4 regions of the Lonsdalea quercina genome follow, and region 1 is predicted to be linked to each of the others. Evidence: predicted binding sites of a transcription regulator. Region 1 holds the regulator's gene; each other region holds the start of a gene.

The links. The regulator LexA, encoded in region 1, represses DNA repair genes until DNA is damaged. The targets are predictions, from matches to a motif close to TNCTGTATGTACATACAGNA.
Region 2: a site for LexA is predicted at 2,181-2,200, ahead of dinB (DNA polymerase IV). Genes of this name have one in related genera too.
Region 3: a site for LexA is predicted at 2,322-2,341, ahead of umuD (translesion error-prone DNA polymerase V autoproteolytic subunit). Genes of this name have one in related genera too.
Region 4: a site for LexA is predicted at 2,788-2,807, ahead of mutH (DNA mismatch repair endonuclease MutH). Genes of this name have one in related genera too.

What each region holds. Positions count from the first base shown of each region.
Region 1 is NZ_FNQS01000011.1:16,884-22,482, forward strand. It holds gene BLU64_RS14005 (glutathione S-transferase family protein) at 1-348, shown strand, start outside; gene BLU64_RS14010 (LysR family transcriptional regulator) at 424-1,320, opposite strand; gene BLU64_RS14015 (pirin family protein) at 1,431-2,132, shown strand; gene zur (zinc uptake transcriptional repressor Zur) at 2,218-2,727, shown strand; gene lexA (transcriptional repressor LexA) at 2,931-3,542, opposite strand; gene BLU64_RS14030 (diacylglycerol kinase) at 3,655-4,023, opposite strand; gene plsB (glycerol-3-phosphate 1-O-acyltransferase PlsB) at 4,155-5,599, shown strand, end outside.
Region 2 is NZ_FNQS01000013.1:48,137-53,735, forward strand. It holds gene pepD (beta-Ala-His dipeptidase) at 1-1,037, shown strand, start outside; gene dinB (DNA polymerase IV) at 1,107-2,168, opposite strand; gene dpaA (peptidoglycan meso-diaminopimelic acid protein amidase) at 2,663-3,385, shown strand; gene BLU64_RS15290 (class II glutamine amidotransferase) at 3,356-4,123, opposite strand; gene lpcA (D-sedoheptulose 7-phosphate isomerase) at 4,376-4,957, opposite strand; gene BLU64_RS15300 (alpha/beta hydrolase) at 5,206-5,599, opposite strand, start outside.
Region 3 is NZ_FNQS01000001.1:125,309-130,907, reverse strand. It holds gene BLU64_RS00620 (Cof-type HAD-IIB family hydrolase) at 1-402, shown strand, start outside; gene umuC (translesion error-prone DNA polymerase V subunit UmuC) at 610-1,878, opposite strand; gene umuD (translesion error-prone DNA polymerase V autoproteolytic subunit) at 1,881-2,309, opposite strand; gene BLU64_RS00605 (hypothetical protein) at 3,170-3,607, shown strand; gene BLU64_RS00600 (winged helix-turn-helix transcriptional regulator) at 3,717-4,103, opposite strand; gene BLU64_RS00595 (SDR family oxidoreductase) at 4,264-5,121, shown strand.
Region 4 is NZ_FNQS01000001.1:554,469-560,067, reverse strand. It holds gene BLU64_RS02505 (NADP(H)-dependent aldo-keto reductase) at 1-441, opposite strand, end outside; gene BLU64_RS02500 (YgdI/YgdR family lipoprotein) at 560-778, opposite strand; gene BLU64_RS02495 (TerC family protein) at 1,084-1,791, opposite strand; gene mutH (DNA mismatch repair endonuclease MutH) at 1,872-2,558, opposite strand; gene rppH (RNA pyrophosphohydrolase) at 3,248-3,772, shown strand; gene ptsP (phosphoenolpyruvate--protein phosphotransferase) at 3,784-5,599, shown strand, end outside.

The sequences.
Region 1 (5,599 bases):
GAAGCGCTGGACCGGCTGGAACAACGGCTGAGCCAACAGCGTTATCTGACCGGCTCACGTCTAACGGAAGCCGACCTGCGGCTATGGACCACGCTCGTTCGCTTCGACCCGGTCTACCACACCCATTTCAAGTGCGACCGCTGGCGTTTGACGGATTATGAAAATTTGTACGGTTTTACTCGGGATATCTATCAACTTCCAGGTATCGCTGACACGGTTAATATGGATCACATTCGCCACCACTATTACCGCAGCCATGCCACGATTAACCCCTGCGGCATTATCTCCATCGGCCCGGAGTTATCGTTAACAAAACCGCACGACCGAGAGAGCCGATTTCGCCTCTAATGCCCAGTAAAGGCTCAGCGTGACGGCAGAACCGGGGGGGGGCGCCCGCATTGCCGTCCTTTCAGTTGGCGCTCATCAGGAATCACGCAATACTTTGGGGATTTCCCGTAGCAGCCACGACTTGGCTTCGCCCATGTTGTCGCGGCGCCAGGCCATGATGATCTGGCTCTCGAAGGTGCTTTCCGGGCTGACTACCCGCAGCCGCCCTTCAGCAATATCCTGCGCCACCAGTTCGTAAGGGATCGTCGCAACGCCTAGCCCGGCGAGCAAAGCCCGGCGTTTATCGTCCATGGTACTCACCGTCAGCCGAGGCTGTTTATCCAACAATTGCACCGTGAGCACAGGGCGGTCGCGGGCGGTATCAGCAATGGCGATGCCTCGATATTTGACGCGAGTCACCTCTGACAGCGGTTCGGGTTCATGATGAATGGGATGATCCGGGCTAGCGACATAGACGCTTTTCACCGAATAGAGCTTGCGCGTATTAACCTCGGACGTTGCACGGAAATGCATATCCGGAGAGATCACGATGTCGGCACGGTCTTGTTCCAGCCGCTCCCAGGCGCCTGCCAGTACCTCGGTCAGAATAGAAACCTGCGTGTTGGCTTTTTGCGCCAACTTGTCCAGCAGTGGGAAAAGTCGCTCCGTCGGCACCAACGCTTCCGCGACAATGGTGACATGGGTTTCCCAACCGCGAGCCAGCGCTTCGGCATCCGTCGTCAGCTTATCGGCCGCTTCCAGCAGAACTCGCCCACGTTCCAGCAGCATCCTTCCCACATTGGTGAATTTAGTGCGATGACCCGAGCGGTCGAACAAAACCACGTCCAGTTCATCCTCTAACTTTTGCATGGTGTAGCTCAGCGCTGAAGGCACTCTTCCCAGCTCATCTGCCGCGGCGGCGAAGCTACCCCGACGATCAATAGCATCCATCACCCGCAACGCTTCCAATGTTAACGCCCGATCTTTCGACATAAATATTCTCATTCAGGATTTTTGAACGTCCTCACCAGATTAACTAGCTAACAATCAACCGTCCAGCCTATTACCTTTGTAAGGTCGAATAATTATGAGGGCCTGACACCATGATCATTAGCAGAGCAGCAGAGCAATGCGGCAAGGCTGACTACGGATGGCTGCAGGCACGATACACGTTCTCTTTCGGCCACTATTTTGACCCTGACCTGTTGGGATTCGGCTCGCTACGCGTGTTGAATCAGGAAGTCCTGGCGCCCAAGGCCGCCTTCCAGGCGCGGACCTATCCGCGCGTCGATATCCTGAATATTCTTCTGCAAGGCGAAGCCGAATATCGGGACAATAACGGCAGCCACACGCAGGCTAAAGCCGGCGACGTCATGTTGCTGGCGACCCAGCCCCACCTCAGCTATAGCGAACAGAATATTGCCAACGACATACCGCTGACCCGTATTCAGCTATGGTTGGATGCCTGTCCGACGCGCGAAAACCTCTCGCTACAGCGTATGTCTCTGAACGGCGAGCACTGTCAGTTGCTGGCTTCCCCAGATGATGAAAATGGCAGCCTACACCTAAGACAACAGGTCTGGGTTTACCATCTTGATCTGGCCGCAGGAGAATCGCTGACGCATGCCTTGAAGGGAAACCGCGCCTACGTTCAGTCTATTCACGGTGAGTTTGGCATCCGCTGCCAAGTCGATGAGGGCAAAATGCTGCGTTGCGGCGACGGGGCTTTTATCCAACAGGAAACGGCCATCGCCCTGCAGGCGAAAACGCCGGGGCGGGCCCTGCTGATCGATTTGGTGGTGTAGCGCTTTCCCTGCCTGACTCGGCGTTTTTGCGGAGTCATGGTAAGATAAACCATTATCCTCACCACTTTTCTTCAGGGTTACAGCAATGGATTCAACCGATCCGACCAAACTTCTTGCTCAGGCTGAACGACTATGTCAGCAACGCAACGTGCGACTTACGCCGCAGCGTCAGGAAGTACTGCGTCTGATGGCCCAACAGCCCGGCGCCATCAGCGCTTACGACTTGTTGGATCTGCTCCGTGTCGCTGAACCTCAGGCTAAGCCCCCCACCGTTTACCGCGCGTTGGATTTCCTGCTCGAACAAGGATTTATCCACCGAGTGGAATCCACCAACAGCTACGTGCTGTGCCACCATTTCGAAGAACACAGCCATACCTCGGCGCTATTTATCTGCGACCGTTGTCGCCAGGTAACGGAAAGCCCCACGGAAGGCATCGAAGAGATATTGCGGCAGATCGCGGTCCAGACGGGATTCTCCTTACGCCACAGTGTAGTCGAAGCGCACGGTATGTGCGTTGAGTGCAGGAAAATCGAAGCCTGCGACCATCGCGACAGCTGCAACCACGACCACAGTATCGTCATCAAAAAACGCTGAGCAGCGTATCGTTTTCAGAGTCGGCCTTATCAGTGTCGAACGGCGATACTGAGAATGGAATCTTAGGAAAAAATTAGAGGTGGGAGAAGGGACTGAGGCGGTGAATAATGTTTGGCTTTGCTTCGGTTTTGCCCGTTACGTTCAGCAAGAAAGACCAAACGTAACGGAAGATGCATAAACGGGGCGTTCAGCAAGCAGGCCTATCAACTCCAGTCGCTATTGCGAATGACGCCGACGGCTAGTCCTTCAATAGAAAAATTTTCCTTGCTCAGATCGACCACGATAGGTGAAAAATCTTTGTTTTCAGCTAACAGTTGCACTTTGTTGCCCTGCTGCTTCAATCGTTTTACCGTGACTTCGTCCTCAATGCGCGCCACAACAACCTGACCGTTGTGAACATCCTGCGTTTTATGCACAGCCAATAAATCGCCATCCAGAATACCGATGTCTTTCATCGACATACCGCTAACTCGCAGCAGGAAATCGGCATTTGGCTTAAACATGGTCGGATCGACCTGATAATGACATTCGATATGCTGTTCAGCCAGGAGAGGTTCCCCTGCTGCAACGCGACCAATCAAGGGAAGACCGAGCGACTCTTCTTCCATCAATAGACGGATACCGCGGGATGCACCGGTGACAATCTCAATCACGCCTTTACGGGATAGGGCTTTTAGGTGTTCTTCAGCGGCATTAGGAGAGCGGAATCCCAGCTGCTTAGCGATCTCTGCTCGGGTGGGTGGCATACCGGTTTGTGAAATATGATCGCGAATAAGATCATAAACCTCTTGTTGTCTGGTCGTTAAAGCTTTCATTCCGCCCCCTGGTTGTTTATACAGTTTCGCTGTGAGTATATACAGGGAAACTGCCTATGGGAACTGAGAAATCGCGTTATGCCTTGTTTTTTGGCGTCATTCATGAGAGCCATCACGCAAAATGGCCCCACAGCAAGACACCCCAGACCACGGCCGCCAACAGACAAGCCACCAGCACCGCAGCTGACCCAAAATCTTTCGCTCTCCCCGCAAGCTCATGATATTCCTTGCCAATTCTATCCACCACGGCTTCGATAGCACTATTCAGCAACTCGACGATCACAATCAGCACTACCGCGCCAATCAACAATAACCGTTCTAATATTGAAACTGGCAACCAACAGGCAATAATGATGCCTGCCAGAGTAAGAATGGTTTCCTGACGAAAGGCCGCTTCATGCCTCCATGCCTGTTTGAGTCCTTGCAACGAATAGCCCGTTGCCTTGACAAGGCGGGTAATCCCGGTCGCCTTATTCATGATCCTTGCTTACTCCCTTTTTATTTAGTTTCGAACGCAATTTTGGCGTTACCCCATTGTCTCATGACCACAGATATCCGATAAGGTTTCTGTTATCCTTGCGGCGCATTGCTAATAAGAGGTTCTCAGTTGTTATGTCAGGTTGGCGTAAAATATACTATAAGCTATTGAATTTCCCTCTAAAACTTTTGGTAAAGAGCAAAATTATTCCTCTGGATCCGATCGCTGAGCTGGATATCGATCCTACACGTCCTATTTTCTACGTTCTGCCCTACAATTCCAAAGCAGACTTACTGACGCTGCGTGAAAAGTGCCTCGCGCTGGGGCTGCAGGACCCACTCGAACCCTTGATTGTCGACGGGGAAGCGCTGCCGAGCTACGTATTCGTCAATAATGGCCCGCGCGTATTTCGCTACTATGTGCCCAAAGAGAAATCCATCAAGCTTTTCCACGACTATCTGGATCTGCATCGCGATAATCCGTCGCTGGATGTCCAGATGGTGCCGGTTTCAGTCATGTTCGGCCGCTCGCCTGGGCGCGAAGGGCATCAGCAGGAAGCGCCTCAGCTGCGCCTGCTGAACGGCATCGAAAAATTCTTTGCGGTTCTGTGGCTGGGACGCGACAGCTTCGTTCGTTTCTCAACGCCAGTATCCCTACGCTATATAGCGACAGAGCACGGCACGGATAACTCCATCGCCCACAAACTGGCTCGCGTGGCGCGTATGCATTTCGCTCGTCTGCGACTGGCCGCCGTCGGTCCGCGCCTGCCGGTCAGACAGGAGCTGTTCAAGAAACTGCTGTCATCGAAAGCCATCGCCAAAGCGGTGGATGACGAAGCCCGAGCCAAGAAAATCTCGCGTGAGAAAGCCCAGCAGAACGCAATTGCGATGCTGGAAGAGATCGCCGCCGACTTCTCCTATGAAGCGGTGCGTCTGACGGACCGCGTACTGGGCTGGACCTGGAACCGGCTGTATCAAGGGATTAACGTCCATAACGCTGAACGCGTTCGGCAGTTGGCTCAAGACGGCCATGAAATCGTTTATGTTCCCTGTCACCGCAGCCACATGGACTACCTGCTGCTTTCTTACGTGCTGTATCACCAGGGGCTGGTGCCGCCGCACATTGCCGCAGGAATCAACCTGAACTTCTGGCCGGCGGGTCCTATCTTCCGCCGCCTCGGCGCATTCTTCATCCGCCGAACCTTCAAAGGCAGCAAACTTTATTCCACCTTGTTCCGCGAGTATCTCGGCGAATTGTTCACCCGTGGTTATTCGGTAGAGTACTTCGTGGAAGGCGGACGCTCGCGCACCGGTCGCCTGCTGGATCCAAAAACAGGCACGCTGGCTATGACGCTTCAGGCCATGCTGCGCGGCGGCACGCGACCCATTACGCTGGTTCCGATTTACATCGGCTACGAGCATGTGATGGAAGTTGGCACTTACGCCAAAGAGCTGCGCGGCGCCACCAAGGAAAAAGAAGGGTTTCTCCAGATGGTGCGCGGACTTCGCAAGCTGCGTAATCTGGGACAGGGTTACGTCAACTTTGGCGAACCGCTGCCGCTGATGACTTATCTCAACAA
Region 2 (5,599 bases), on a different contig from region 1:
CCATGACGGAAGAGTCCGGCATGGACGGCGCTTTCGGCCTGCAACCGAACTGGCTGCAGGGAGAGATTCTGATCAACACCGACTCGGAAGAGGAAGGCGAAGTCTACATGGGCTGCGCGGGCGGGATCGATTTCCTGACGCGTCTGCCGCTGCAGCGGGAAGCGGTGCCCGCGGGCTATCAGGTGATGAAGCTGGTGATTAAAGGGTTGAAAGGCGGTCATTCCGGCTGCGATATTCACCTGGGGCTGGGCAACGCCAATAAACTGCTGGGCCGTTTCCTGGCGGAGCAGGCGAAAACGCTGGACCTGCGTCTTCTCGACCTGAACGGCGGCACGCTGCGCAATGCCATCCCGCGCGAAAGCGCGGTCACGCTGGCCATCGCAGAAGATAAAATCGCTGCGCTGAAAGCGGCAGCGCAGGACTATGTGGCCGTACTGAAACACGAACTGGCCGCGGTGGAAAAAAACATCACTATTCTGGTCGAACCGACGTCGGACGCCGCCGCAGCCCTGACCACAGATAGCCGCGATCGGCTAGTGGCCCTGCTCAACGCGATCCCTAACGGTGTCATCCGCATGAGCGACGAGGTGAAAGGCGTGGTGGAAACCTCGCTTAACGTCGGCGTGATCACCATGACGGAGACACAGGCGGAAGTGCACTGCCTGATCCGTTCGCTGATCGACAGCGGCAAGGACTATGTGGTGAGCATGCTGACGTCGCTGGGACAGCTGGCCGGCGCGGAAACGCGTCCCAAAGGCGGCTATCCGGGCTGGCAGCCGGACGCGCAATCGCCGGTCATGCAACTGGTGCGGGAAACCTACCAGCAGCTGTTCGATAAAACGCCGAGCGTTCAGGTGATACACGCCGGTTTGGAATGCGGGCTGTTTAAGAAGCCTTATCCGGAGATGGATATGGTTTCTATCGGCCCGACCATCACCGGACCGCACTCGCCGGATGAGCGGGTAAATATCGTCAGCGTCGGCCTCTATTGGCAACTGCTGACTGCGGTTCTGAAAGCCATCCCAGAGAAACGCTAAGGCGTTCATCGCCTGCCCTTCCCGCATCCGGCTGGAAACCTCGCCGGATGCGGCGCCAAGCGCCCTCGATTAACGCTCCCAGTTAAATACCAGCTGTCGCTCCAGCTGCGGGTCCAGTAGCGTCACGTGTAATCCCACCAGCCGAACGCCGCGCGCCTCCCGCCGCTGCTCCCAGGTCTGCCTCGCCAACTGGATGAGATCCTGTTTGTTCAGCACCGGCCAGACGTGCTCCTGCGTGGTCTGCCGAAAATCGTCGAATTTCAGCTTCACGCCCTGACGCGCGATATGCAGATCCGGCTTCACCCGACGCAGCCGCACCTCCAGCTCGTCATACAGCGTTTCGATCAGCGCTTCGCATTGAGGCCAGTCGTGAATATCCTCCGCCAGCGTTTTCTCGACGCCGACGGATTTACGCAGCCGGTCAGGCAACACTTGGCGTTCATCAATACCATGACAGCGCTCCCACAGCACACGCCCGAACTTGCCGAACGACTTCAATAGCGCGGACAAATCATAACGCCGCACGTCGGCGCAGGTATGCAGCCCCCGCTCGGACAACCGGCTGGCCGTCACTTTACCGACGCCGGGGATCTTCGCCAACGGCAGCGCCAGAATGAAGTCATCCACCTCAGCGGGCGTAATGACGAACTGCCCGTTGGGTTTGTTCTGCTCCGAGGCCACTTTCGCCAGGAACTTGATGGGCGCGACGCCCGCGGAGGCAGTCAGATTCAGCTCATCGAAAATGGTCTGACGTATTTCCTGCGCCATCAGCGTGGCGGAGCCGTTGCAGTGAAGACTGTCGGTGACATCGAGATACGCTTCGTCGAGCGATAAAGGTTCGATCAGTTCGGTATAGCGGGCAAAGATCTGACGGATCTGGAGGGAGGTGGCTTTGTACACCTCCATACGTCCCGGCAGCAAAGTCAGATGCGGACAGAGTCGCAAAGCGGTCGCGGTCGCCATTGCGCTGTGTACGCCGTAACGGCGAGCGGGATAATTGGCGGTGCTGATCACCCCGCGGCGCAGCGCGCTGCCGCCGATGGCAAGGGGAATATCGCGCAGGCGCGGGTTGTCCCGCATTTCAATGGCGGCGTAAAAGCAATCCATATCGACATGAATAATCTTGCGCATATCCCCTCCGGTATCTGTATAAAAATACAGTACCAATATGGAATGATGCAAGCAGCTCCACCACCGGAGCCACGTCGCGCCAGTGAACCGCGAAAGTCAAAGGCCCTGACGGCGCGCTCATCCGCCCGATTTTCGTGGAAAATACGCTAAAAGAAAAATGGCTCGCGCTCGCTTCCTGTCTCAGGGAGGGTTTCCCTTTTCTGCCTCAGACGGGTTGATGCCAATAAGTTTCTTAATAAAATCGTCGTGTTACCGGTGCTTTGCCCTGACCTTCTCGCGCCTTATCGGCTGGGCGCGGAGCCGTCATTCCGGCCACGATGACGCCCCCGGTCCGACCTCTCTTTCACCGCTGTTTGCGTCTGACATAATTTCCCACTTGAATAAAATAAACGCAGTGCTAATGTGACAGCGCTACACCGCCTTAGGCACAGGAATACGGGACGACACCACAAAAATACCGTATGTCACACAGCTTCAGTTATCAGGATCCATCAATGCAAAAAATCGCACTGTCATTTGCGACGCTGTTTTTTTTGCCTTCCGTATTTGTTACCAGCTATGCGAGCGAAGTCATTCCGGTCACGACCTCTTTCAAGCAGCAGGCGTTAGGCTCGCCGGTTTATATTCAAATCTTCAAAGAAGAGCGGCTTTTGGAGCTGTATGCCAAAATCGGCACCGACTATCGTCTGGTGCAAAGCTATCCCATCTGCAAATACTCGGGCGGTCTCGGTCCCAAACGTGTGGAAGGCGATATGAAAAGTCCGGAAGGATTTTATCAGGTCGATTTGCATCAGCTTAAACCGGATAGCCGATTTCACCGCGCCATCAACGTCGGTTTTCCCAACGAATATGACCGTGCCCAGGGCTATTCCGGACGCTATCTCATGATTCACGGCGAGTGCGTATCGGTCGGCTGTTATGCGATGACCAATCAGTACATCGATGAGATCTACACCTACGTCGAGCGGGCGCTATTGAACGGGCAGGCGAAAGTCGAACTGGCGATTTACCCGTTCCGCATGACGGACAAAAACCTGCAGCGGCATCGCAATTCTACCTACGCCAATTTCTGGCAGCAGTTGCAGCCGGGCTACGCCTACTTCAACCAGCACCACCAGCCCCCGGCCGTTGCGGTGTTTAACGGCCAGTATATGGTGAATCAGGCGACGCCGAACAAGAACCCGTTTTCAAACTATGCGCTCACCAAAGTGGAATAACACGAACTCGCCTGGCTCGATCTGATGCCAGGTTTCATTCCCCGTCAGCGGCTGCGTCGCCAGCACGGTGACCACGTCATCCGGCGTGGTCTGCTGTTGAAAATCGATCTCCACATCATCATCCAGCAGCGTCGCCCTGCCGAATGGCGCACGGCGCGTAATCCAGCATAGCCGCGTGGAACAATACCCCATCACGAAATGTCCATCGGACAACAGCATGTTGAACACGCCCTTTTTGCTCAGCGTTTCCGCCAGCGATGCGATATAGCGAAAGACCGAAGGCCAGTGAGATGGCGTACGGGGATAGCGTAACGAGAGATGGTGAAGCAGCCAGCAGAAGGCGTATTCGCTGTCTGTCTGCCCTACCGGGCGGTAGGTTCCGGTTTTCAGGCTGCGATAGCCTTTTAACTGACCGTTGTGGGCGAACGTCCAGTTTCTCCCCCACAGCTCGCGGGTAAACGGATGGGTGTTTTCCAGCGCCACCGCACCGCGGTTGGCCTGGCGGATATGAGACACCACGGCGCAGGACTTGATGGGATACTTCTGTACCAGCTGTGCAATGGGCGACGTGGCGCTAGGCAGCGGATCTTTGAACGTACGGCAACCATTGCCCTCGTAAAAGGTGATGCCCCAGCCGTCACGATGCGGCCCGGTACGGCCGCCGCGTTGCATCAGCCCGGAAAAACTAAAACAGATATCAGTTGGGACATTAGCGCTCATCCCAAGCAGTTCACACATGGTGGATTCCTTACCTCTGTGACCCGCGATGAAAACGTCAGAGCCGCTGGCGGTGATTAGCCTGCGTCTTCAGGCGAGATCCGTGCGGTGTGAATGGCCCTAAAAAACAGCGCAGCTCTGCTCCTTAGGGCCAACGTGACATCCCCATCTTCTGCGGAGCGCCCGTCCGCGCCTTGATGAAGCGATTTCGCGGCAACGACAGCCTTTGCACCGGTGCGGGATGCTGCCTGATGCACCGTAGGCGCAGCGGGATTAGCTCTCCGCCATTTCCTTTTCAATCAGCTGGATCAGGATATGAATCGCTTTGATATGGATTTCCTGAATACGGTCGGCGTAGCCAAAATGCGGCACGCGGATTTCGACGTCCGCCGATCCCGCCATTTTGCCGCCGTCTTTGCCGGTCAGCGTGATGACTTTCATCCGCTTGGCGCGCGCGGCCGCAATGGCCCGGATGATATTGCCGGAATTGCCCGAGGTGGAGATCCCCAACAGCACATCGCCTTCACGTCCAAGCGATTCTATGTAGCGCGAGAACACAAAGTCGTAGCCAAAGTCATTGCCGACGCAAGAGATATGGCTCGGATCGGAGATCGCGATCGCCGGCAGTCCCGGACGGTTTTCACGGTAACGGCCGGTCAGCTCTTCAGCGAAATGCATGGCATCACAATGAGAACCGCCGTTCCCACAGGAGATTACCTTTCCGCCCGCTTTGAACGCGTCCGCCAGCAGTACCGCCGCATCCTGAATCGACTGAATATTGGCATTGTCGCTCAAAAAGGTATTCAGCGTATCCGCCGCTTCTGTTAGCTCTTTACGGATTAAGTCCTGATACATGGAACCCTCTCATTAGGTGATATCACGATGGTCTGCCATGCAGTGTAACGGATCGCCCAAACCCGGAGAAGCGGACAATTAACGATTGATATGATTCGCGGCGGAGGTCACGTAGGGGAGATTATTTAACGCACAGTTTCCACCGTCCATCACATAGAACCACGTTGCAAGGCACGGCTGGAATGAAAAAAAACCGCCGACGTATCGGCAGTATAAGACATTAAAACATGCCTCTCGACACGCGGTGATTACTGCAGATGCTTTCTCAGCAAGCTGCCAGCTTGATCTAGCGCGGCCTGAACTTCCGGCACGTTCACTAACGCGTTGTGAAAACCAAAGTCGTGGATCATGCCGTTGTAACGCACCTGCACGACATCAACGCCCGCCGCGTTCAGATGACGCGCATAGGCTTCTCCTTCGTCTCGCAATACATCGTTTTCTGCGGTTTGGATCAGGGCTGGCGGTAACCCTTTCAACTGCGCTTCGCTCGCCCTCAGCGGCGATGCGTAAATCTCGGCGCGCTGCGCGTCGCTAATTGTGTAGTGATCCCAAAACCAGGTCATCATAGCGCGAGTCAGAAAACGGCCTTCCGCAAAAAGTTGGTAAGATTCCGTATCAAATTTGGCATTCGTAACCGGGCAG
Region 3 (5,599 bases), on a different contig from region 1:
GACGGGCTGACGGACACGATCTTCAAATTCTCGCTGAGCGTACCCGACGACCAGATACCGGCCCTGATGGCGCATATCGGCCATGCGCTCGACGGCATTGTCAAACCGGTGTCCAGCGGATTCGGCTTTGTCGATCTGATCATCCCCGGCGTGCACAAGGCTCACGGGATCGCGCTGCTACAGAAACGGTGGCGGATCGGCAATGACGAGGTGGTGGCGATAGGCGACAGCGGCAACGATGAAGAAATGCTCAGGCAGGCGGGCTTCGGCGTGGCGATGGCGAATGCTCAGCCAAAAATCCGTGAAATGGCGAAATATCATACCGAAAGCAACGAGCAGGAAGGAGCGCTTAACGTCATCGATCGGGTCTTAACCCGCAGCGCGCCGTTCGATCTGCGGTAATCAGCCCCGGCGAGTCAGGCGTCTGTTTTTGTCATGCCGCAACCGCCTTTACGCATCGTGTTTTTGGCTGTGCGGCGTGGTGATCCGCGACGCGATAAACGCCAGTTTGAACGGGGACTTATCGACCCACGACTTGAGTTCCGGGTCCTGCGTACAGGCTGCGATCGCTTATTTATCCGCGAAGTGTCCTTTTGGCCCTTCTTGCGCCTAAACGATTTTGGCGACGGGCAGTTCATTCCAGCGCGTCGTATAGGCGGGCGACAGCATCTCTCTTTTCATCTGCCATGTCGGGGAGATGCCCTGACCGGCGAACCAGACTTTGCCCGTTCCGGCGTGATTAATTTTATCGATCACGTTCATCAGCGCCGTGCTGTTGGGCCGGGGCGGATTGTCATCGAAGAGATGCAGCTGGGTGCGGTGCGGTGGTGAAAAATCGTTGAGCATGACGCCGGCTTTCATGTAGCGCGGCCCTTCCTTCCAGATTCTCTCCAGACCGCGCACGGCGGCGGCCATGATATCCCGCGTATCTTGCGTGCCCGACAGCAGCTGTTCGCTGGCGCTGTTGGCGTAATAAATTTCATTGTGCGCGTGGGGCGACGAACGGATGAAGATAGCGACCTGCCGGCAGAGCTGCTTCTCTGCGCGCAGCTTTTCCGCAGCGCGTTCCGCGTAGCGGCAGACGGCCTGATGCATATCCTCCAACCGGGTGATTCGAACGCCGAAAGAGCGGCTGCAGACGATCTGCTCCTTCGTCGGCGTTTCCTCCTCGAATTCGATACAGGGCTCACCGCGCAATTCGCGGACGGTGCGTTCCAGCACCACGCTGAAGTGTTTGCGGATAAACGACGTCGGCGCGCGCGCCAGATCGAGAGCGGTGGTAATACCCAGCGAGTGCAGTCTGCGCGTCGTTCGTCTGCCGACGCCCCAGACATCTTCGACGGGGGTGAGCGACATGAGTTTTTGCAGCCGTATCGGGTGCGTGAGCGCGACGATGCCGCCGGTCGCCGGATAGCGCTTGGCCGCGTGGTTGCACAGCTTGGCCAGCGTTTTGGTTTTCGCCATTCCCACGCCGACGGTCAGGCCCGTAGCGGCATAAACCGCCTCTCTGACCTGCCGGCCGAACTGTTCAAACGACAGGGTGACATCAATGCCCGTGATGTCCATCCACGCTTCATCGATGCTGTAGACCTCGACGCGCGGCGCCAGCGCTTCCAGCGTGGTCATGACTCTGGCGCTGAGATCGGCGTAGAGCGCATAGTTTGAAGTGAAGACGGACACCTGCTGATCTTGCAGCCACTGCCGCATCTTAAAATAGGGCATCGCCATCGGAATCCCCAGCCGCTTGGCTTCCGCGTTACGCGCGATCACGCAGCCGTCGTTATTGGACAGCACCACCACCGGCTTGCCCTTCAGGTCAGGACGAAACACGGTTTCACAGGAGGCGTAAAACGAATTGACGTCGGCCAGCGCAAACATCATTACCTCTGCAAACTATGGATGATGTGCGCCACCACGCCGAAGATTTCCAGCGCGTTGGGGTCGGGATAGATCGGAGCATAGGCTGGGTTCATGGGTAGCAGCGCCAGCCGGGGTTTCAGCGCCAGCGTCTTTACCGTGAACTCACCGTCGATCGCCGCGATGATCACATCGCCATGAGAGGCCTTGAGCGATCGGTCGACGACCAGCAGATCGCCGTCGTGGATGCCGACATCAACCATAGATTCGCCGCTGGCGCGCACAAAATAGGTTGCGCTGGGGTGTTTGATCAGGAGTTCGTTCAAATCCAGCGACTTTTCGACGTAGTCCTGTGCCGGAGAAGGAAAGCCTGCTGCGCAATGGTCGCTGAATAAAGGAAGAACGATTTTAGGGGAATCCAACCGCGGAAGGAGCAAACGGTATGAATGCATGAAAGCCTCTTTAACTGGTTTTTTATACAGTATAATCATACCTCACGCGGCTTGTGTAGATATTCCTTTTTCTTTAATCGACGTCGAGCTGATGCTGTGCTGATTTAAAAAGATTTTTTATTTCGATGGCGGACGAAGAGTCAGGGATATAGTCACCGTCGGTGTATTCACCAATAGGTTATATGATCCTGCTAAGTGGATAGCGGAGCGGCGGCGTTATTTTATTGTCACCCTATGAGTGCGATAAATAAGTCTGTTCATGGCTTTTTAATCAAACGGCGGCGATCGCTGGCGATGAAAAAGACCAGTGTGCTTATTTTATTTGTAATAGAGTCATGATGATATCGCCTTTTTAGGGTGTTGCAGACGGGGTGTTTTACGGTGACATATCGTGGCTTTTGCCGCTAATTGACGGCATTTTTCGTCATTATTTTATTTTTTTCTTTGGGTTTTACCGGCATCCTCAATAAAGGAATCAAGGCCAGATCGTTAATTGATTTGCCGCTTTAACATGAGCCTCCTATGTATTATGGAATAAGACTATGTAGCATTATTAACTATTGCATCAGGTTGATTGTTTCATCTGTGAATTTATGGGTGATTAAAAAGGTCTTTTTATTCCTATTTCCCTTCTTAAATAAAAAACGGCATCCTCCCTTTCAAGCTTGATACCGATCAGTTCGCTTGATTTAAGACGCAAGAAATTAAGGGGCAACGGATGTCATGAGTATTTTATGAGGGAGTGAAATATCGCAGACGTATTATTCGTTTCCTCGCGTTACGTCATTGAACCTCCTACTGATAAATGGAACAATCCCGCGCACCAAGGCAGGCGTACGCCGCTAAATAGAGGAAAAGGTATGCGAAAAAGACATTGGATGGCGTTGATTCTGGGATTGTTTATGACGACGGCGGTGTGTACCGCCACGGAGGCTCCGCGTCCGCCGGTCGGCGACAATGTGGTGGCCTATAGCGGTGAGCAGGGCGTAAAGGTCTGGACGTTACGTTATGGCGAACGTACCGCCAATCAGGCGCTAGTGCAGATCGATGGCATCGATCACGACTGGAAATTGCGTATCCAGAAAATGGACGTTGAGAAAACCAGCAAAGATACGCGTTACTCGACGCAGGTCGACGGAAAAAAATTCGTCGTGCTGATTGTTCGCCGCGGTTATGGGGAGCTGTATCTGCCGGACGAGACGCAGGAAATCAGGGTCGGTTATGACGATGCGCTGTCACAGTCCGGCAACGCGCAGTACTTCCTGACGGATTATCTGCAGCAGGGCGCGGCACAGTAATCTCTGAACGGCGCTACCGGCGGACCTGAGGTAGCGCCATCGTTGTTTTTCCTTCCCTTTGCCTTCTTGACGGCGTTCCCGTCTGACGAGAAGCCATAGCGGCAGAGCGCTACTGCCCGGCCTGCATAATTTTCGGCAAGTTCAGCTCAATCCAATCCGCTAATTGAATCACGCGCTCGTAGACCTCGCGGCCGAGCGGCGTGAGCGAGTACTCCGTATGCGGCGGAACGACGGGCAGCATGTTACGGCGCACGAATCCATCCCGCTCAAACATCTGTAGCGTCTGGGCCAGCATCTTTTCGCTAATCCCGCTAATTTTCCTGCGCAGCTCGCTGAAACGCAGCGTGTCCTCATCCAGGGCGATCAGCACCAGAATGCCCCAGCGGCTGGCAATATGTTGCAGTACATCCCGCGAAGGGCAGTTGGCGTCCAGCAATTTTCCGTAGCGAATGTCTTCATGATCGGGGCCGAATTCAGGGTTTCTTTGGGGGCGCATCACGTTTCCTGCTAAAAATTTCAAGCTTACCAAAAGGTAAGTACTTACTAAAAGAGAGTGCGTCTATTATAGTCCTCCTTGTCTACGAAGTGCATGTCTATTCTATGGTGTGTAGGCATGGCGGGAGTCCCGCGTGCCGACACCTTAAACGGAGGTCATTATGATTGCAGTAACCGGTGCAACAGGTCAGTTAGGTCGTCTTGTCATTGAAGCATTGCTGAAAAAAGTCCCGGCGGATCAGATTGTCGCCGCGGTTCGCAACCCATCGAAAGCGCAGGACCTGGCCGATCGCGGCGTGCTTGTGCGTCAGGCGGATTACAATCAGCCCGCCACGCTCGCCACGGCATTTCAGGGCGTAGACAAACTGCTGCTGATCTCCTCCAGTGAAGTGGGCCAGCGCACTGCTCAGCATCGTGCGGTGATTGACGCCGCCAAAGTCGCGGAAGTTGGACTGATCGCCTATACCAGCCTGCTGCGTGCGGATACTTCGCCGCTGATGCTGGGTGAAGAACACCGCCAGACGGAAGCGGCACTGAAGGCCTCCGGCGTGCCTTTCGTCCTGCTGCGCAACGGCTGGTATACCGAAAACTACGCCGCCAGCATTGTCCCGGCTTTGGCGCATGACGCCTACATCGGCTCGGCAGGAGAAGGACGCATCGCATCGGCGACGCGTGCGGATTACGCTCAGGCGGCGGCGGTCGTGTTGCTGAACGACGATCAGGCGGGAAAAGTCTATGAACTGGCAGGCGACGACAGCTATACGCTGACGGAGTTTGCGGCGGAAATTTCAAGGCAGTCTGGAAAAACGATAGGTTATGTCAATCTGCCGGTCGCCGAGTTTGCGAATGCGCTCAAGGGCGCAGGCTTACCGGACGGTCTGGCCGATGTGCTGGCCGACTCCGACGCGGGCGCCGCCACAGGCGCGCTGTTTGATGACAGTAAAACGCTGAGCCGCCTGCTGGGACGCCCGACGGTATCCTATCAAAAAGTGATCGCCGACACGCTGGCGTCGCTGTAATACCAACGACCCCGCCTTCTGGTGGAGAAGCGCGGGGTCGCATCTATTATCACGGCACTCGCCGCGGCGCATGACCTCCATCAACCCCCTTTCGTCACCGCTTCTTCATCAAATTAATGACTGGATGTGAGTACGCACATAAAAATACCGTACGGTTCGCATAAAACCGAGGGGGGGCTTGGCGTTTTTCGCTAACGCCCAAGGGCGTGGGGATCGAACAGGAATGGCGGGAAACGATAATAGCTGACTGAATTGATTAGATAAAAATGACACTCTCAGGACGAGATGGGCATGTCAGCAGGCGCTGTCCGGTAAAAGAGTGATCTGAGTCATGAAAATAGGGTAGACGCAGCCGTAATATAAAAACCTATATAACGATATAAATCAAAAGGATAAAAAATGCTTTCAAGCGCCGAATCCTGCCCGCAATGAGTATTGTGCTTCCTTCAGTTCACATCCTTAATCCAACCGCTATCGA
Region 4 (5,599 bases), on a different contig from region 1:
GCTGTAGTTCAGCTTGCCGAAGAAATTGCTCTGGCGCTGCGGCCAGTGTAACTGGTAAAGGTCGATGTAGTCGGTGTTCAGACGCGTCAGGCTGTCGTTGAGGGCTTCACGGATATTCTTGCGATCCAGCGCCTGCTGAGGACGGATGTTATGATCGCTGCCGCGTACCGGGCCGCTGACTTTCGAGGCAATGATCAGTTTTTCGCGACCGCCGCGCTGCTTAAGCCACGAGCCGATGTAGCTTTCGGTCAGCCCCTGCGTTTCTGGCCGCGGAGGAACCGGATAAAGTTCGGCAGTATCAATTAGGTTTACCCCGGCTGCAATGGCGTGATCCAGTTGGGCGTGAGCGTCGGCTTCACTGTTTTGTTCACCAAAGGTCATGGTGCCCAGTCCCAGCTCGCTGACTTCTAGAGCAGTATGAGGGATACGATGGTATTGCATTGTGCCAGCTTCCTTTTTATTTGAAGAGGAGCAGGTGCGTTTGAAAACACCTTCAATTGACTATAAACCAAGCCTCGTCAAGGTGGAAAGCCTCTTGGCGCAACATCGTCATTTAGCCTTAGCGTTCGACGACCTGCGAAATATCATTGTTGTCGATCGCATGCTTGTGCCCGTCCTCATCCGTGAAAATCATCAGGCCCGTGCTTTCATCAACCTGAGGTTTGCCTTTGGTCAGTAGCACCTGACCTTCTTTGGTGGCGACGACATAATGGCTGGAACAGCCGGCAATTAGGGTGATGACGCTGAACGCCAAAAGCGTTTTCATGATTGATTGCATAGGGAGTTACCTACTGTTAACGGCAATAGTTCGAAAAATTAAGGCAAGTTTAGCAAAGGAAGTAACAGGTTTTATTGGGATTTATGGAAAGAAGAGCCAGACAAAATGTAAAAAAATTAGTCGGCGAAGAGTCTTCATTGATAAGGAGGGATCGCCAATGGTGCCGGCTTCTTTCTCGTGCACCGCAGCGCAGGTTATAGCGGCACCGGTTGCTTTGAAAAAGATGCCTCCACGATGAGTTGGAGGCATCTTTTATCAGAGGACTTTCGCATGGAAAACCCCTGACGAAGCGAGTATCACTGCTGCTAAGCGGCTTTCTTTCCACGCAGCAGGTTGAGGGTTTCCACCGTCATAGAGAAGAACATGGCGAAGTAGATGTAGCCTTTAGGCACATGCACATCCACGCTTTCAAGAATCAGGGTGAAGCCGACCAGAATCAGGAAGGACAACGCCAGCATTTTGACCGACGGATGGCGCTCGACGAACTCGCCGATGGGACGCGCGGACAGCATCATCACGCCGACGGCGATCACAACGGCGGCCATCATGATAAACAGGTGATCGGACAAACCGACGGCGGTGATGACCGAGTCAAGACTGAAAATGATGTCCAGCAGCATGATTTGCACGATGGCGCCAAAGAACGAATGCACCTTTGAGTCATGATCTGCCGAGCTGCCTTCAATGGATTCATGGATCTCATTGCTGGATTTCCAGATAAGGAACAGACCACCGAAGAACAGGATGAGATCGCGGACGGAAATGGCTTGATCCATAATGTAAAACAACGGGTTGGTCAGTTTTATCACCCAGGCGATAGAGGCGAGCAGCCCCAGACGCATCAACATCGCGCCTAGCAAACCGATCCGGCGCGCTTTATTTTGATGGTGTTTGGGGAGCTTGGCGACGATCAGAGACAGGAAGATGATGTTGTCTATGCCGAGAACGATTTCAAGAATGGTGAGCGTGCCAAGCGCCAGCCAGGCATTAGGATCCGCAATCCAGTCAAACATTTTATCAATTCACCTTAAATAAAACACAAGCGATAATTATAGTCTGCCCTCTGTCGTTGCAGGCTAGTAAAGAGTGGCCATTAAAGCAGAAAGTGGCGAGCAAGCAGAGGTCCGGTAAAGGTTTTTTTAAGATAAAAACCTCGCGGCAGCGTCATGATCGGCTGTCCGTGTTCGCCCACCGCTTCCGTGAGAGCACGGCTGTTCGCGGCTTTGGGGCGTAGCTGCAGCACTTCGCCGTGCCGTGCCGTGATGCTTTCCACCTTGCCCAGTACGATCAAATCCATCAGTTCTTCCCAATCCTGACGCAGCTGTTCCTCTTCCTCCGGGCTGGGGCTCCACAGCAGCGGTGCGCCGATGCGACGTTCGCCCAGCGGAATTTGCCTTCCTCCTTCCACCGGCATCCACAATACCCGGGTCAGTTTATGGCGAACATGGCAGTGCTCCCAGGTGACCCCGCTGTTGCCTGTTAATGGCGCGACGCAGACAAAAGTGGTCTCCAGCGGGCGTCCCCGTGCATCGATAGGGATCGTTTTCAGCTCCACGCCAAGCTCGGGAAAATCTTGTTCCGGTTTGCTGCCAGCGCTGGCGCCCAGAAAACGCTCAAGCAAAATGCCGGTCCACCCTTTGTCCCGCTTTAAGTTTGCCGGCAACGGCAGTTCAGCAATCGCCGCGAGTTCAGCCAGATTATATCCGGCGAGTGACTGGGCGCGCTGCAGTAAATCCAGCTCATCGAGAGGTGGATCGCGGTGGAGAGCAGGGGGCTTCATAAGTTTTCCAGACTGTTCAAAAAAGAAACAACCCCGTTAGGGGAAAGTTTATAGTGGTTCCATTTATAAAATGAAAATAATAATAGCATGATTACGCAGCGGTTTTTTCTATGTGGTCTCGAGGTAAAAAAGGGGCAAGGAGACTTGTTCACGATAAGCCACCGGGAATGAACAGGATTTTACACCCTGTTATCCACAGATTTTTGGGATAAACAGGATCATTCTGGAGCACTGTTTCCATTTACAGCCTTGACGAGGGCTTTATTTGCTGGTTTTGCTGGTTTTTTGGCATAAAACGGGAGGGGGATTGTGGATAAGCTCTAAGTAGTGTGATATTTCGCCACTTTGGAAAAGACTGAAATCTGTGCAGTGTTAGGGGTGGGGAATAAACGGTAGAAAAGTAATTTAACTCTATAAATTACAAGAACTATTTTGAGTGTTTTGGATGGGGTGGTGGAACGTTGAAAACCGGTTTGCGCACTTTCTTCAGGATGTTCTTCACAAAGATGTCCACAGAAAAAGTGAATAAACCGGTGATTTTAGCGGGGTGATGTTTATAACTTTGATTCAATCTGTGGGTTATCGGTCTCTTATTATTAAAGAAGACGATGATAAGCAGGAGTTTACCGTCTGCCGGGAGTGTGAAACAATCAGGTTATCTTAGCATTTCAGTTTATCGAGGTAGTCCGGTGATCGATGATGATGGCTACCGCCCGAATGTGGGTATTGTAATTTGTAATCGGCAGGGGCAGGTGCTGTGGGCCCGCCGCTACGGCCAGCACTCCTGGCAGTTTCCACAGGGGGGGATCAACCCTGGTGAAACGGCGGAACAGGCGATGTACCGTGAGCTGTATGAGGAAGTCGGACTGCGTAAAAGGGATGTGCGTATTCTGGCTTCGACTCGAAGCTGGTTACGCTATAAATTGCCAAAACGTTTGGTGCGTTGGGACACAAAACCCGTCTGTATCGGCCAGAAGCAAAAATGGTTTCTGTTGCAGTTAATGTGCAATGAATCTGAGATCAACATGCAAAGCAGCGGTACGCCGGAATTCGACGGCTGGCGCTGGGTTAGCTTTTGGTATCCGGTGCGACAGGTCGTCTCCTTTAAACGCGACGTCTACCGACGGGTCATGAAGGAGTTTATCTCCTCAGTGATTCAATTACAGGAGCATTCGGCCCGGTCGCCATCCAGTCCCCGACGTAAGAGAGGATAATTCAGCTCACCATGCTTACGCGCCTGCGAGAAGTCATTGAAAAAGTCGCCGCGACGGCGCAGTTACCGGATGCGCTGGATATTTTGGTCAGCGAAATTTGCCTGGCGATGGACACTGAAGTTTGTTCTATTTACCTGGCTGACCACGATCGTCATTGCTACTACCTGATGGCGACTCGGGGGTTGAAAAAACCTCGCGGTCGTCCTGTCACCCTCGCCTTCAGCCAAGGAATTGTCGGATTGGTCGGCGAACGCGCCGAACTCATCAATCTGGCCGATGCCCAAAGCCACCCCAGCTTCCAATTCATTCCTGCCGTTCGGGAACAGCAATTCCGTTCTTTCCTCGGCGTACCAATTATTCATCGGCGTCAGCTGCTGGGCGTTTTGGTCGTGCAGCAAAGGGAACTGAGACAGTTCGATAAAAACGACGAATCTTTCATGGTGACGCTGGCGACGCAGATGGCGAGCATTCTGTCCCAGTCTCAAATCAAAGCGTTGTTTGGGCAATACCGGCAAACGCGGATCAACGCGCTGGCCGCCGCACCGGGCGTGGCGATCGCCTCCGGCTGGCAGGACCGTAGTCAGCCCTCGCTGGAGCAAGTTTTCCCTGCGTCCAGTCTGGATAGCGATCGTGAGCGTTCGCGCCTGCTCTTGGCGATGGAAAACGCTGCCGCGGAGTTCCGTCGTTACAGCAAACGCTTCAGCGCCAGCGCGCAGAAAGAAAGTGCCGCGATTTTCGATCTCTACTCCCATTTGCTTAATGACGCCCGGCTAAAGCGAGAGCTGAGCCAGGAAGTGGATACCGGAAGTTCGGCAGAGTGGGCGGTCAAGGTGGTCATCGAGCGATTTTCCGCGCAATTCGCCTCGCTGCAAGATACTTATCTGCGTGAACGTGCCAGCGACCTACGCGCGCTGGGGCAGCGGCTTCTGTTTCATCTGGACGATAGCATTCAGGGTACGGCACAGTGGCCGGAGCGCTTTATTCTGGTGGCGGATGAACTGACGGCGACGCTGCTGGCCGAACTGCCGCAAGACAGGCTCGCCGGGATCGTCGTTCACGAAGGCGCCGCCAACTCGCATGCCGCAATCTTGGTCAGGGCTATGGGGATCCCTACCCTGATGGACGCGGATATTCAGCCGGCTTTGTTACATCAGCGGCTGCTGATCCTTGACGGCTACCGCGGTGAATTACTGGTCGATCCCGAGCCGGTGCTGGTACAGGAATATCAGCGCGTACTGGATGAGGAGTTGGAGCTCAACCGGCTGACGGAAGATGACGGCAATCGCCCGGCCATGCTGAAAAGCGGCGAGCGGGTGCGGGTTATGCTTAATGCCGGCCTCAGCGCCGAGCATGAAAAACGCTTCATCAATCAGGTGGACGGCGTCGGCCTGTACCGCACGGAAATTCCCTTCATGGTACAAAGCGGATTTCCCTCAGAGGATGAGCAGGTGGCGCAGTATGAAAGCATGCTGCGCCTTTATCCTGAAAATCCGGTCATGCTGCGAACGCTGGATATCGGCGCCGACAAGCCCTTGCCCTATATGCCAATTAGCGAGGAGAACCCGTCTTTGGGATGGCGAGGCATTCGCGTGACGCTCGACCAGCCGGAAATTTTCCTGATTCAGGTGCGCGCTATGCTGCGCGCCAATGCGGAGCTGGGCAATCTGCATATTTTGCTGCCGATGATCAACAGTCTGGATGAGATCGATGAAGCGCGTCGGCTGATCGAGCGCGCGGCGAGGGAAGTCGCGGAGATGTCGAATTGCACGCAGCCCCGACCGCGTATCGGGATTATGATAGAAGTCCCCTCGATGCTGTTCCTGCTGC